Regions from separate parts of the Kitasatospora sp. NPDC004745 genome, predicted to be linked through region 3. Evidence: riboswitches for the same ligand, from Rfam matches in the RefSeq annotation. Region 3 holds a riboswitch; each other region holds the start of a gene.
What was found. Region 3 has a riboswitch for cyclic di-AMP ahead of ACFYUY_RS15985 (transglycosylase family protein). Riboswitches for the same ligand answer to the same signal wherever they lie in the genome.
Positions count from the first base shown of each region.

Region 1: it holds a riboswitch for cyclic di-AMP, as region 3 does, so the genes downstream of both, ACFYUY_RS02450 (hypothetical protein) here and ACFYUY_RS15985 (transglycosylase family protein) in region 3, are expected to answer to the same signal.
Region 2: it holds a riboswitch for cyclic di-AMP, as region 3 does, so the genes downstream of both, ACFYUY_RS06070 (NlpC/P60 family protein) here and ACFYUY_RS15985 (transglycosylase family protein) in region 3, are expected to answer to the same signal.

Region 1 is NZ_JBIALK010000001.1:532,260-536,806, forward strand. It holds gene ACFYUY_RS02440 (alpha/beta hydrolase-fold protein) at 310-1,452, shown strand; gene ACFYUY_RS02445 (MoaF N-terminal domain-containing protein) at 1,578-1,907, opposite strand; cyclic di-AMP (ydaO/yuaA leader) riboswitch at 2,352-2,510, shown strand; gene ACFYUY_RS02450 (hypothetical protein) at 2,519-3,787, shown strand; gene ACFYUY_RS02455 (hypothetical protein) at 3,919-4,491, opposite strand.
Region 2 is NZ_JBIALK010000002.1:543,043-547,589, reverse strand. It holds gene ACFYUY_RS06075 (NlpC/P60 family protein) at 1-557, opposite strand, end outside; gene ACFYUY_RS06070 (NlpC/P60 family protein) at 786-1,928, opposite strand; cyclic di-AMP (ydaO/yuaA leader) riboswitch at 1,939-2,092, opposite strand; gene ACFYUY_RS06065 (NlpC/P60 family protein) at 2,439-3,476, opposite strand; gene ACFYUY_RS06060 (NYN domain-containing protein) at 3,675-4,547, opposite strand, start outside.
Region 3 is NZ_JBIALK010000007.1:263,357-267,903, reverse strand. It holds gene ACFYUY_RS15995 (septum formation initiator family protein) at 1-414, opposite strand, end outside; gene eno (phosphopyruvate hydratase) at 533-1,819, opposite strand; gene ACFYUY_RS15985 (transglycosylase family protein) at 2,061-2,972, opposite strand; cyclic di-AMP (ydaO/yuaA leader) riboswitch at 2,974-3,144, opposite strand; gene ACFYUY_RS15980 (cytochrome P450) at 3,355-4,547, opposite strand, start outside.

The DNA.
Region 1 (4,547 bases), on a different contig from region 3:
GACGGTCGGCGCCGGGCCGTGGCCGTCGTCCGCCATCCCGCCGGCCCGGTCCGCCCACGTGGTGTCAACAGCTGACAGCTGACAGATTTCAGACGACAGATAACAGATAACAGATTTCAAACTCTGTCACCTGTCATCTGTCACCCGGAAACGACCAGCAGACTCCCCGTGACCTCCCAGCCGTCGTCAGCCTTCTCCCAGCCGGACGCTAGGGTTGATCCTCGCGCCCCGGCGGGGGGAACCGGGGTGACCTCCTCGGATGTCCCCAGCGGAGGGGACTGGAGTTCGAGGCGTGGGAGCAAGCAGGACATGGGTCTGACGAGCCACAAGGTGTTGGCGCTGACCGTATTGATCGCCGTCGTGATGATGGCCGGCACGGTCTGGCTCTGGCCCAGACTCGCGAGAGCGACCTGGCAGGCGGTCCTGGGGAGGATCGGCGCACTGCTCGCGACCCAGCTCGCGGTGCTCGCCGCGCTCGGCCTGGTGGCCAACAACTACTTCGCTTTCTACAGCAGTTGGGACGACCTGCTGGGCACCGGCGACACCGGACCGGTGGTCATTCACAACAAGGCGGACGCCTCCGGGCGCCTGCTCGTGGAGACGATCGGCCACGCCTCCGTCAAGGGCGGCGGCGCGATGGGCCGCGAGCCCGCCCAGTCGGGGGAGATCCGCAAGGTGCGGATCGACGGCGCGGTCAGCCGCCTCTCCACCGAGGGCTACGTCTACCTGCCGCCGCAGTACTTCCAGCCGGAGTACGCGCAGAAGCAGTTCCCGGCGGTGATCGTGAGCACCGGGTTCCCGGGGATCGCCGAGAACCTGATCACGCGCTTCAACTACCCCGGCGCGGCGCTCAAGCTGCTCCAGGAGGGCCGGATGCAGCCGACCGTCATGGTCCTGGTGCGCCCCTCGCCCGCCCTGCCGCAGGACACCGAGTGCGAGGACATCCCGGGCGGCGCGCAGTCCGACACGTACTTCACCAAGGACGTCCCCTCGGCGATCCAGGCGAGCTACCGGGTCTCCGCGGACCCACAGGCCTGGGCCTTCATGGGCAACTCCACCGGTGGCTACTGCGCGCTCAAGCTGGCCATGCGCCACCCCGACGTCTTCCCGACGGCCGTCGCGCTCTCCGCCTACTACGACGCGGCGGACGACCCGACCACGGGGGACCTGTTCGGCGGCAGCAGCCAGCGCCGCAACGAGGCGAACCTGTTGTGGCGGCTGAAGAACCTGCCGCAGCCGAAGGTGTCCGTGCTCCTCGCCGGCACCAAGAAGGGCGACGGCGACTACCGGCGCGAGACCGAGGCCTTCGTCGACGCGGTGAAGGACCCGATGAAGGTGTCCTACAGCATGCTGGAGAACGGCGGCCACAACTTCGAGACGTGGAGCGCGCTGCTGCCCTCCTCGCTCGAGTGGCTGTCCCAGCACCTCAAGGTGCCCAACCAGACCGTCTGAGCCCCGGTCCGACCGGCCCAGGCCCGAGCCCGGCCCAGGCCCGACCGACCCCTGACCGCAACGGCTCCGGACCGCAACGGCCCCGGACCGCAGCGGCCCCCGGCCGGACCGCCCGGACCGATCGGTCAGGCCACCCGCTCCAGGGTCCCGGTGTGCAGCTCGCCCACCCGGCCGCCCTCGCCCTCGAATGTCCAGAAGGCGCGGACCGTCAGCCTGCCGAGGTCCATCACGTGGCTGACGGTGATCCCGCTCTGCTCCGTCCAGCTGACGAAGTAGATCTCCGGCGCCACCTCGGCGACGTGCAGCCGCACGTCCTCCCACTGGCCCGCGGACTCGCCGAGGCCCTCCCAGCGCAGCCGCGTGCCGTCGGCCGAGTAGGCGTTGCGGAAGGCCGCGCCGTTGTCGGCCCGGAAGAGGTAGGTGCGGCCGGCGAAGGCGGGCAGGGGCGCGGTCATGGTGGGGCGGTACCTCGTTCCCGGTGGGGTGCGCACGGGTGGTCCGTGGGGTCTTGTGCACTGCGGAAGATGTCGGACCTCCAATTTATCCGACCGGGCGAGCCCGGCGGGTGCAGTTGTGCCGGGCGCGGCCGGGGGAGTCGGCCGCGCCGGAGGGCGCACCGGGCGGGCGCCCGCCGGACGTCCCTCGGCGGCACCGGCGAGCCGTCCTCCGGTCGCCGGGCGCCGGCGGCGCAGGCCGGGAGTCGAATGGACGCCCGGCTCGGCCGAGGGGATGATCAACTCGACCGCCACGCAGCGTCGTTGATCGACACCACTGTGAGCTGCGCGACAACCCGCCCGGCAGAGTTGTCCGTTCACGGACGGTCTGCCTAGCCTGCAACGGCCGTCCGCCACGCGGACCCCGCCGCCGGGACGCCGAGTCCCGTCCACCCGCCGGCGGGCAACCGAGGACCACAGTGGACGGGAGCGGGGGAACCAAGGTCAGCGCCCGGCCCGCACGCTCTCCCGCGTGCGGGTCGCGGCTAGGGGTGAAGCCGCTCCCACCGGCGGCCGGGCAACTGCAGCCCGAACCCGACAGCTCACCTCGCAGGCGTCGCAGAGGACACCCCATGCACCAGCCTGCCCTCCGGCGCCGCACGCCGCGCCACGCCCGCCCGGCCCACCGGGGCCGCTTCGCCGCCCTCGCCGCCACCGGGGCGGTCGCCGTCAGCGGTGCCGGTCTGCTGGGCCTCCCGGCGACCGTCGCCGCCCACGCCGCCACCACCCCGACCGTCACCCAGGACCGGCTGGCCCCCGCGACGATGGTCGCCAACAAGGCCGCCACCGCCTCGCTGACCGTCCACTCCTCGGCCTGCGTCACCGCGAAGACGGTGGGTGTGGGCGTGCGCGACGCGCGCGGCACCAACCTGGACTTCCCCGGCAACCTCTCCAACGTGCAGATCTGCCCGAGCGGGCTGTCCTTCACCAGCGGTGCCCGCGCGCTGCCGGCCGGGACGTACAGCCAGTTCGGCTTCTGGCAGGACCTCGGCGGCGCCTGGCACAACCTGCCCTCGCAGCAGCTGGTGGTCTCCGGCACGGCGACCCCGACCCCGGCTCCCACCGCGACCCCCACCGCCACCCCGACGCCGTCCCCCACCAGCACCCCCGGTGCCACGGCGAGCCCCTCGGCGGGCACCCCGGCCTCCCCGGTCGCGGGCAAGGCGCTGACCTGGTCCGACGAGTTCAACAGCTCGATCACCTGGGGCTCGCGCTGGGTCGGTGACAAGAGCACCGCCTACAGGTACGGGAACCACAACCCGGACGACAACAAGCTCGACCTGCTGAACAAGAACAACGTCAGCGTCGCCAACGGGGTCGCCACCTTCACGGCCGCGCCGAGCGGCACCACCCTGGAGAACGGCAAGCAGGCCTGGAACGCGGGCTTCCTGACCACCGAGGGCTCCAGCGAGGGCTTCCAGGTCAAGACCGGCGACTACGCCGAGACCCGGGTCAAGCTGCCGTCCGGTTCCGGTGCCTGGCCGGCCCTGTGGACCTGGAAGAACGGCAACGGGGAGATCGACTCCTTCGAGTACCACCCCGACAACCCGAACCTGCTGGAGCTGACCAACCACGTCAACCCCGGCAACGCCAAGTACTACACCGACGCCGGTGCCGTCGCGAAGGACCAGTGGGTGACGATCGGCACCTACTACGGCGCCAACTCGGTCGACTGGTACGTCAACGGCGTCAAGGTCTTCTCGGACGGCAAGGGCGTCGGCGCCAACTGGTCGGCGTACCTGATCCTCAACCTCTCGGTGTGCGCGGGGCAGTACCACCCGGCGCCGCAGGGGACCACGCCGCTCAGCATGGCCGCGGACTACGTCCGGGTCTACCGCTGACGCGTGAGCCGTCGGGCCCAGCCGCTCGGGCCCGACGGCTCACGTGATCACCGCCGGCAGCCCGTTCCCGGCTGCTGACGCCCGAGCGCCCGGGGCCGACCACTCGGCCCCGGGCGCTCGGGCGTACCGGCTCAGTCGTTGGTCGTCTCGACCACCCTGATCTCGAACGGCTTCCGGTTGTTGGTCTCGTCCTTGTCGTCCGCGCCGCGCACCGCGACCCAGCCGCCCTGGAGGGTGCCGAGCGGGAGGTCGGGGGAGAGACGGACCGGGACGAGCGCGGTCGCGCTGCGCCCCGACTTCAGCCCCGCGGGGAAGACGCAGCGCACCCGGTGGCCGTTCTGGAACACCTCGCAGTCCTCGGGGAAGAACGGCTCCTCGGGGGTGACCCCCTCCGGCAGGGTGACCACGACGGTGAACGGCGAGGCGGTGGTGTCGGGGCCGCCGTTCCCGACGAATGCGTGGATCGTCGTGCTGCCACCGGGCGGAGCGGGGTCCGGGTCGATCCGGACCACCTCCAGGTCGGAGTTCGAGGGCTTGACCAGGGCCGCGCCGACGTCCACCACCGGCCGCGGCTCGGGGCGGCGCAGCGCCCAGGACGGCCCGGCGGCCAGCACCGCCACCGCGCAACCCGCCGCCACCACGGCGACCAGCCCGGCCCCACCGACCCCGCCGGATCCCCGACGCCCCGTGCTCCTGCGTTCCATCGCGACTCACCCGTGCCCTTGCGCTCCGGCGGCCCGCGCCGTCGCGCGCCGCGCCC
Region 2 (4,547 bases), on a different contig from region 3:
TGCTGGACCTGCTGCTTGCCCTCGGCGAGCGAGCGGCGGGCCTGTTCCAGTTCGGCGAGCTTGCCGGAGGTCTCGGTGCGGCGCTGGTCGAGCCGGCGCTGGCGGGTGACCAGCTCGTGCAGGGTCTCCTGCTGCCGCTCGGCGGCCTGGTCCAGGGTGCGGGCCCGGGTCAGGTAGCCCTCGGGGTCGGTGGAGAGCATCAGCTGGACGGTCTGCGCCAGGCCGCCGCCGCGGTACTCGGCGCCGGCCACGCTCGCCAGGTCGCCGCGCAGCTGGTTGAGCTGTTCCTGGCCGACGGCGATCTCGCCCTGGAGGACGGTCGTCTCGCCCTGGAGGCGCTGCTGGGCCTCCAGCGCGGCGTTGTACCGCTCGGACGCCTGCTCGGCCTCGTCGTAGAGCTGTTCGACCTGCGCCTTGACGTCCTTGCGGCTGGGCGGCTCGGGCGCCCCGGGGGCGGCCTGGGCACTGCCGCCGGTCGTGACGCCCAGGGCGGTGGTGGCGGCCGCGGTCAGCACCAGCGCACGGGCGAGCAGTTGGGAACGGCGGTGCACGGGCATGGCGGCGGCGGCTCCAGTCCTGCGGCACGGCCCCGCCGCCGCACCCGGTGGGCGGTCCTGGAAGCGGGAGTCCGGTGGCAGACGTTAGCGAGTCCGGGCAAGCGAGTCCAAACCCCTCCGGACCCGAATATTCGACCACCAATCGGACATCCGTCCGTGCCCGATGGAAAAGCCGCAGGCCCGGCCCTCCGTGACGGAGGGCCGGGCCCGGGTGCTCCGGAGTGGGGATCAGACCCGCACGATGGAGGCCAGCGGCATGTTGGAGACCGCCTCGTAGCGCACCGACGCACCCGGCTTGGGCGCGTGCAGCACCTGGCCGTTGCCGGCGTAGATCCCCACGTGGTGGGCGTCGCTGTAGAAGATGAGCAGGTCGCCGGGCTGCGCCTGGGAGAGGTCGCTGCCGATCCGGGTGCCGGCACCGGCCTGCTCCTGCGAGGTCCGCGGGAGCGACACGCCGGCCTGGTTGAACGCCCAGACCATCAGGCCCGAGCAGTCGAACGAGCTGGGGCCGGTGGCGCCGTAGACGTACGGCGAGCCGACCTTGGTGGCGGCGATGGACAGCGCCGCGGCACCGCGGGAGCTGCCGGCGGCGACCGGCTTGGGGGCGGGCGCCGAGGTGGTCGGGGCGCTCAGGTCGGTGCGGTTGCTGTCCCGCGAGGAGCGGTCGGCGGCCTGCTGCGCGGCCTGCTGCTGGGCGGCCTTCGCGGCGGCGTCGGCCTTGGCCTTGGCCTCGGCGGCGGCCTTCTCCTCGGCCGCGCGGAGCGCCTGACGCTCCTGCTCGGTCAGCGTGTTGAGGAGGTCCTGCGCGGCCTTGAGCTTGCCCTGGACCTCGTCCTTGGCGGCCTTCAGCTGCTGAGTGGTGGTCTCCATCTCGGCGAGCTTGCCCTGGGCCTCGGTGCGCACCTGGTCGAGCTTGCGCTGCTCGTCCTGGAGCTGCTTCAGCTGCCCCTTCTGGGTGTCACCGGCCTGGTTCAGCGTGCCGGCCTGGTTGAGGAAGTTGTCCGGGCTCGCGGAGAACATCAGCTGGACGGTCTGGGATATGCCGCCGTTGCGGTACTGCTCGCCGGCGATCTCGGCCAGGCCGCCCTGCAGGTCGGTCACCTGCGCCTGCTGCCGCGCCACCTGGTCCTGCAGGCCGGTGACCTGCTTCTGCAGCTCCTGCTGCTTCTCCTGGGCGGCGTTGAGCTTCTCGGTGGCGACCTCGGCCTGCTCGTTGAGCTGGTCGACCTGCTCCTTGACCTGGTCCTTGGTCGGCTGCGGGTCGGCGTGGGCGCCGGACTGCGCGGACAGCGCGACCGCCGCGGCGGCGACACCGGTCAGGATCGACACCCGGGCGCGGCCGGCGGGCTTGGGACGACGATGGGACGCCACGAAGGCGGGCTCCTTCTTCCTACGTCCGCCTACCGGGTGAGCTGACGGGTTCGGGCCGGAAGCGGGCCCTACGGCGCCTCACGGCCGTTCCACCGGCCGACCTGACGCCGATTCACCCCGGAGGAACGTGGTTCCCCGGCTCCGCTCCACAGCGCCCCCGACCACTGGGCTCCCCGCCGGGCGACCCTTCGGCCTGCCCCGCTGCTTCGCGAACTCGACGGAAACCACCGCCGCCACCCTGGCTGGGCGATCGACAGTGCGGTGGTTCGAGGCACGACCCTAGTAACTGAACCGTGATCCGTTCAAATCCTTGTCAGAAAAAAGATGGAAGAAGACCCAAGTTCATTTGTGAATATGACCGATGGTGATCACCACCGCACGCAAAGCTGATCGGCTTTCACCGCAAGGCCGTTCAGGAACCCGGGGCGCGCAGAAATCCGAACGCCACCCCCGGTCGGGAGTGGCGGGGATCACAGGGCCGGCGACGGCCCCGCGGTGGCTGTCCCGCCGTCAGACCCGGCGGATGGTGTTGATCGGCATCGCGTCGGCCTTCATCACCTTCACCACGTCACCGGTGTGCGGGGCGTGCACCACCATGCCGTTGCCGATGTACATCCCGACGTGGTGCCGGTCGCTGCCGTAGATCACCAGGTCGCCCGGCTGGGCCTGGTCCAGCGAGGGCACCCGGGTGCCGACGTTGCCCTGCTCCTGCGAGGTGCGCGGCAGCGAGACGCCGGCCTGGGCGTACGACCAGACCATCAGGCCCGAGCAGTCGAAGGTGGTCGAGCCGGTGGCGCCCCAGACGTACGGCGAACCCTGCTTGCTCATCGCCTTGGCGACGGCCACGGCCGCGTACCCGCTCGCGGGCGGCAGGCTGCTGAGGTCGACCCGGTCCGCGCCGCGCGAGGCCCGGTCGTCCTGCGCCTGCTGGGCGCGCAGCGCGGCCCGCTCGGAGGCGCTGAGCGAGTTCAGCAGGTCCTGGGCGGCCTTGAGCTTCTGGTTGACGTCCGACTTGGCCTGGTTCAGGTCCTTGGTCGTGGAGTCCAGCGAGGCCAGCACGGCGGCGGCCTCGGCCTTCTCCTGGTCCAGCCGGCGCTGCTGGTCCAGCAGCCCCTTGAGCGCCTCGGCCTGGCTGGTGCTGGCCTGCTGGACGCTGGAGGCCTTGTCCAGGTACCCGGACGGGTCGGAGGAGAGCATCAGCTGGACGGACGGGTCGATGCCGCCGGTGCGGTACTGCTCGCCCGCCACCTCGGCCAGGCCCGTCTGCAGCTGGGTCATCTGCTCCTGGCTGCGGGCCACCTGGTCCTGCAGCTGGTCGGCCTGCTTGCGGAGCTGGTCGGACCGCTCCTTGGCGCCGTTGTACTTCTCGGCCGCCTGCTCCTGCTCCTGCTGGAGCTGGTCGATCTGCGCCTTGACGTCCGTCTTGTTCGGCTGGGGCGCGGCGTGCGCGGCCACCTGGGCGGAGAGGGCGACCGCGGTCGCAGCAGCAGCGGTGAGCACGGAGACCCGCGCGCGGCTCGGCTGCTTGGGACGGCGGTGGGAGGCCAAGGACCGGCTCCTTCTTCCATCGGCCTCACCCGATCAGGTGAGAATCCGGAAAATAGGTTTGACGCCAGACCCTAGTGAAGATCCAAGGGATTTTCCACTCCCCCGATGGCGTGAACTCCACCCTCCCGCTGACTTCACGAGATCCCCACACCACCCCGAACCGGTCGCTGACCAGCCGTCATCCCGCCCGGGCGGGGTTCAGGGCCGCGCCAGGCGGTTCAGCAGCAGCACCGACGCCACCGGGCGTGCGCCCGCCTTCCGCACGCCCTCGGCCACCTCGCGGTCGGTGGACACCACCACCACCGGACGGCCCTGCGGCTCGGCCCGCACCAGACGCCGGATCAGCTCGTCCGCCGTCTCGCCGGTCCGGCTGAACCGCACCCGCACCCCGCGCGGTGGCGCCATGATCACCGGGACGTCCAGGTCCTGCCCGTCGAACACGCAGGTGACCTCCGCCTGGGTGCGCTGGGCGAGCATCGCCAGACCGCCCAGCAGCCGCAGCCGCTGCTGCTCGAGCGGCAGCGTCGGATAGCCGGTCTTCGTCACGTTGTAGCCGTCCACCACCAGGTGCACCTGCGGGATCGCCAGCAGCTGGTCCAGCAGCGCCGGGTCGTCCTCGGCCAGGCCGCGCCGGGCCACGTCGTGCGGCGAGGCCGACCCGGGCACCACGGCCTCGACCAGGTCCGCTGGCCGGATCTGCGAGACCGGCAGCGCCAGCTCCCGCTGCAGCCCCTGCGCCGACTGCAGCACGGTGTCCAGCAGCAGCCGCAGCCGCATGTCCTCGACGCTGCGCCCCTCCCGGGCCGACCGGCGCGCCTGCTCGGCCGAGGTCTCCAACTCGCCGACCCGGTGCCGCAGGCGGCGCGCCTCGGTCTCGGCGGCGCCGCGCTCGGCGGCCGCCTGCGCCTTCACCGCCTCCAGCTCGCCGGCCAGCCGGCGGGTCTCGGCCTGCGCGCGGCGGGTGTCGCTCTCCAGGGAGCGCACCTTCTTGCGCAGCGACTCCGCCTCCCGGCGGACGTCCTCGGACTCCGCGCGCTGGCGGTCCAGGTCCGCCCGGGCGGCGGAGCGCAG
Region 3 (4,547 bases):
GGCGGTGTCGGCGGCGTCCACCGAGTCCCAGATGCTGGCGTACCAGGGCTTGGCGGCCTTCACCGGGCCGGTGGCCGAGCCCTCGGAGGGGCCGGGGCCGGCGGCGGACGCGGAGGGCTGGGCGGCGGCCTGGCCGGCCGGGTCCACCGCGATGTACGGGGTCTCCCCCGGCATCGCGTAGTGCAGCCGGGCGCGGGCCTGCGCCTTGACGTACTCCGGGTCCTGCCAGCGGGCCTTGTCCCGGCGCAGCTGCTCGACCTGCTGGCGCGCGTGGTCGGCCTTCGCCCGTTGGGCGGAGATCTCGGCGCGCTGGGAGATGAACTGCCGCGTCGGGTAGGCGAGGATCGCCACCAGCGAGCAGAGCACCAGGACGAGGACGGTCGCCCGGCTCGTGAACCGAGGCCGGGCCGCCAAGCCCGGGATCCTCCAGCCTGCCATCTCCCGTATCCCCTCCTGGTCGCGACGGTGCCCCGCCGTCCACCCTACGGGGTGAACGGCGGGGCACCGGTCAGGCTTGCGCGACCTCGCGGTCTCAGCCCTCGTGCTTGAACCGCGGGAAGGCGCCGCGGCCGGCGTACTCGGCGGCGTCGTCGAGGATCTCCTCGATGCGCAGCAGCTGGTTGTACTTGGCGACGCGCTCGGAGCGGGCCGGGGCACCGGTCTTGATCTGGCCGCAGTTGGTGGCGACGGCCAGGTCGGCGATGGTGACGTCCTCGGTCTCGCCGGAGCGGTGCGACATCATGCAGCGGTAGCCGTTGCGCTGGGCCAGCTCGACGGCGTCCAGGGTCTCGGTCAGCGAACCGATCTGGTTCACCTTCACCAGCAGCGCGTTGGCGGTGCCGGTCTCGATGCCCTTGGCCAGGCGGGCCGGGTTGGTGACGAACAGGTCGTCGCCGACCAGCTGGACCTTGTCGCCCAGCTTGACGGTCATGGCCTTCCAGCCGTCCCAGTCCGACTCGTCCAGCGGGTCCTCGATGGAGACCAGCGGGTAGGCGGCGACCAGCTCGGCGTAGTACTCGATGAGCTCGGCGGCGGAGAGGGCCTTGCCCTCGAACTGGTAGGCGCCGTCCTTGTAGAACTCGGAGGCGGCGACGTCCAGGGCCAGCGCGACGTCCCGGCCGGGCACGTAGCCGGCCTTCTGGATGGCCTCGGTGATGAGGTCCAGGGCCTCGCGGTTGCTGTCCAGGTTCGGCGCGAAGCCGCCCTCGTCGCCGAGGCCGGTGGACAGGCCGCGCTCCTTCAGCACGCCCTTGAGGGTGTGGTAGACCTCGACGCCCCAGCGGACGGCCTCGGAGAAGGACTCCGCGCCGATCGGGGCGATCATGAACTCCTGGATGTCGACGTTGGAGTCCGCGTGCGAGCCGCCGTTGAGGATGTTCATCATCGGCACGGGCAGCACGTGGGCGTTCGGGCCGCCCAGGTAGCGGAACAGCGGCAGGTCGCTGGCCTCGGAGGCGGCGTGCGCCACGGCCAGCGAGACGCCGAGGATCGCGTTGGCGCCGAGCGAGGACTTGTCCGGGGTGGCGTCCAGGTCGAGCATGGCCTGGTCGATCAGGCGCTGCTCGGTGGCGTCGTAGCCGACCAGCTCCGGGCCGATCTGCTCGATGACGGCCAGGACGGCCTTCTCCACGCCCTTGCCGAAGTAGCGGTTCTTGTCGCCGTCGCGAAGCTCCAGGGCCTCGAAGGCTCCGGTGGAGGCACCCGACGGGACAGCGGCACGGCCGGTGCTGCCGTCGTCGAGGCCCACCTCGACCTCGACCGTGGGGTTGCCACGCGAGTCGAGGATCTCACGGGCTACGACGACATCGATGGACGGCACGAGGCATCTCCTTGCGGAAGCAGGGTCCGGCTGACGTTGGTGCTGCCGGCGGGACGATTGCGGAGTCGTTACGACCAGAGCCTAACCGCCCGGGCCCCCGGGGCCACGCTGGCCTCGGTCCCGTCTCAGCGTGTGGCCGCACTACCCACCGGTAGTTCACCCGCCCACCCGGGCGAACCGGCCCGAATCCGGGCGGAGGGGGACGGATCCCCGCCCCCTCCGCCCGGCGGGCGGGAGCGGCTCAGCCGAGGTGCAGGACCTGGCCGGGCATGATCAGGTTCGGGTCGCCGCCGACGGTGCCGCGGTTGCCGTCGTAGACCGACTGCCAGCCGCCGGTGACGCCCTGGGCGGCGGCGATGGTCGACAGCGTGTCGCCGGACCGGACGGTGTAGTCGTGGCCGCCCTGCGCGGCGGCCGGGGCGGTGCGCACGGCCGGAGCGGGCTGGGCGGCCTGCGGCGCGTAGTGCTGCGGGGCGGCGGCCTGCGGCGCGAACTGCTGGTAGACGCTCTGGTGGCTGGTCCAGTACCAGGTGCCGTTGTTCTGGTACCAGAACACCTTCGCGTCGGCGTCCCAGCCGGCCTTGCCGGAGAAGCCCGGGGCCTGCGGCTGCGCCTGCTGCGGCGCGGGCTGCTGGGCGGCCGGCTTCGGGGCGGCCGGCTGGGCGGGCTTGGCGGCGGGCTGCGCCGGCTTGGCCGCGGGCTGGGCCGGCTTGGCGGCCGGCTTCGCGGCGGCGGGCTTGTCGTCCGAGGAGGTGTCGACGCTCGCCGGCGCGCCGCCCTTGCTCAGGCCGGCCTTCTGCGAGCAGACCGGCCAGGCGCCCGGCCCCTGCGAGGCGAGGACCTTCTCGGCGACGGCGATCTGCTGGCCCTTGCTGGCCTGGTTGGCCTGCGGCGCGTACGCGGTGCCGCCGTACGCCTTCCAGGTGCCGGAGGTGAACTGCAGGCCCCCGTAGAAGCCGTTGCCGGTGTTGATGCTCCAGTTGCCACCGCTCTCGCACTGGGCGACGGAGTCCCAGGCGGAGGCCGGGGCGGCGGAGGCGCCGGTGGCGGTGAGGATCGGCATCGCGAGTCCGACGCCGGCCACACCGGCGACGGCGATGGCCTTCTCGGCCTGGGTACGACGACGGTGGCGGCCAGTTCCAACGAACAGCATGAAGGTCCCTCTCCGCACGCCTGCGAGGTGAGCTGTCGGGTTCGGACCGGGAGGTGGCCCGGCCGCCGTCAGCGGAAACGATTCCGCTCGGGCGGCTTCACCCCAAGCCGTGGGGAAACGGCAACAAACCTGGTTCCCCCGCCCCTGCCCAGGGTTCTGGTCGGTTTCCCGTGACGCGGCGGGCAGGATTCGGCGTCCCGCGCACGAGGTCCGCAGCTGCGAACTCCAGGGAGAGTAGACAGATCCTCAGACCAATCACAAGCTCATATCACCGATATCACACAGAAATCACGGCCCGCGCTCGATCGCCCACCAACCGTACGGCTATGTCCGGATTGATGGAGGTTCAGTCACCGCTCCAACGGCCGCCGGCGACACCCAGTCAGCGTGTCGGAGGGTCGGAAGGTTCCCGGGGGACGGCCGGCGGCGCGTGCGGGGAACGGCTCTCCGGGCTGAATTCCACCGGGAGTTCCCGCAGTCCCCGCATGATCAGGCCACCGCGCCAGCGCAGATTCTCCGGGCTTTCCGCCAACTGCAGATCCGGCAGCCGGGAAAGCAGCGTGGCCAGCGCGCTCCGGCCCTCCAACCGGGCCAGCGGGGCCCCGATGCAGTAGTGGATCCCGTGGCCGAAACCCAGGTGCGGGTTGTCCGTTCGCGCCAGGTCCAGGGTGTTCTCGTCCGAGAACCTGGCCGGATCCCGGTCCGCCGCGGCCAGCACCACCAGCACCGGGTCCCCCACCGGGATGTCCACCCCGCCGATCGACACCGGCCGGGTCGCGAACCGCCACGTCGCCAGCTCCACCGGCCCGTCGTAGCGCAGCAGTTCCTCGATCCCGGTCTCCAGCAGCGCGCTCTCGCCGCGCGCCACCGACTCCTGCAGCAGCCTGCGCTGCTCCGGGTTGCGCAGCAGCGCGTACGTCCCGTTGCCGATCAGGTTGACGGTCGTCTCGAAGCCCGCGAACAGCAGGATGAAGGCCATCGCGGCGGCCTCGTTCTCGGTCAGGTGCTCCCCGTGGTCGCTCGCCCGGATCAGGCCCGAGATCAGGTCGTCCCCCAGGTCCGCCCGCTTGCGGTGGATCAGCTCCAGCAGGTACGCCCGCATCCGCTTCACCGCCCGGCCCACGCCGCCGCGCTGGCCGCCGCCGTGCCGGATCATCATCCCCGCCCAGTCGCGGAAGTCGTCCTGGTCCTCGGCCGGCACGCCCAGCATGTCGCAGATCGCGTAGATGGGGAGCGGGAACGCGAACTCGTGGATCAGGTCCGCCGACCCGCGCTGCGCGAAGCCGTCGATCAGGCGGTCCGTGAGCTGCTGCACCCGCGGCTCGAACTCCGCGACCCGGCGCGGCGTGAACGCCTTCGACACCAGGCGGCGCAGCCGGGTGTGGTCCGGCGGGTCGATGTTCAGCAGGTGCGTCATCAAGTCCGCCTGGCGCTCCCCCGGGATGCCGACCCGGCCGGTGCGGTGGGCCTGCTCGCTGTGGTGCGCCGGGTTCTTCGACAGCCGGCCGTCCGCGAGCGCCTGCCGCGCGTCCGCGTACCGGGTCACCAGCCAGGCCTCCACCCCGCTGGGCAGCG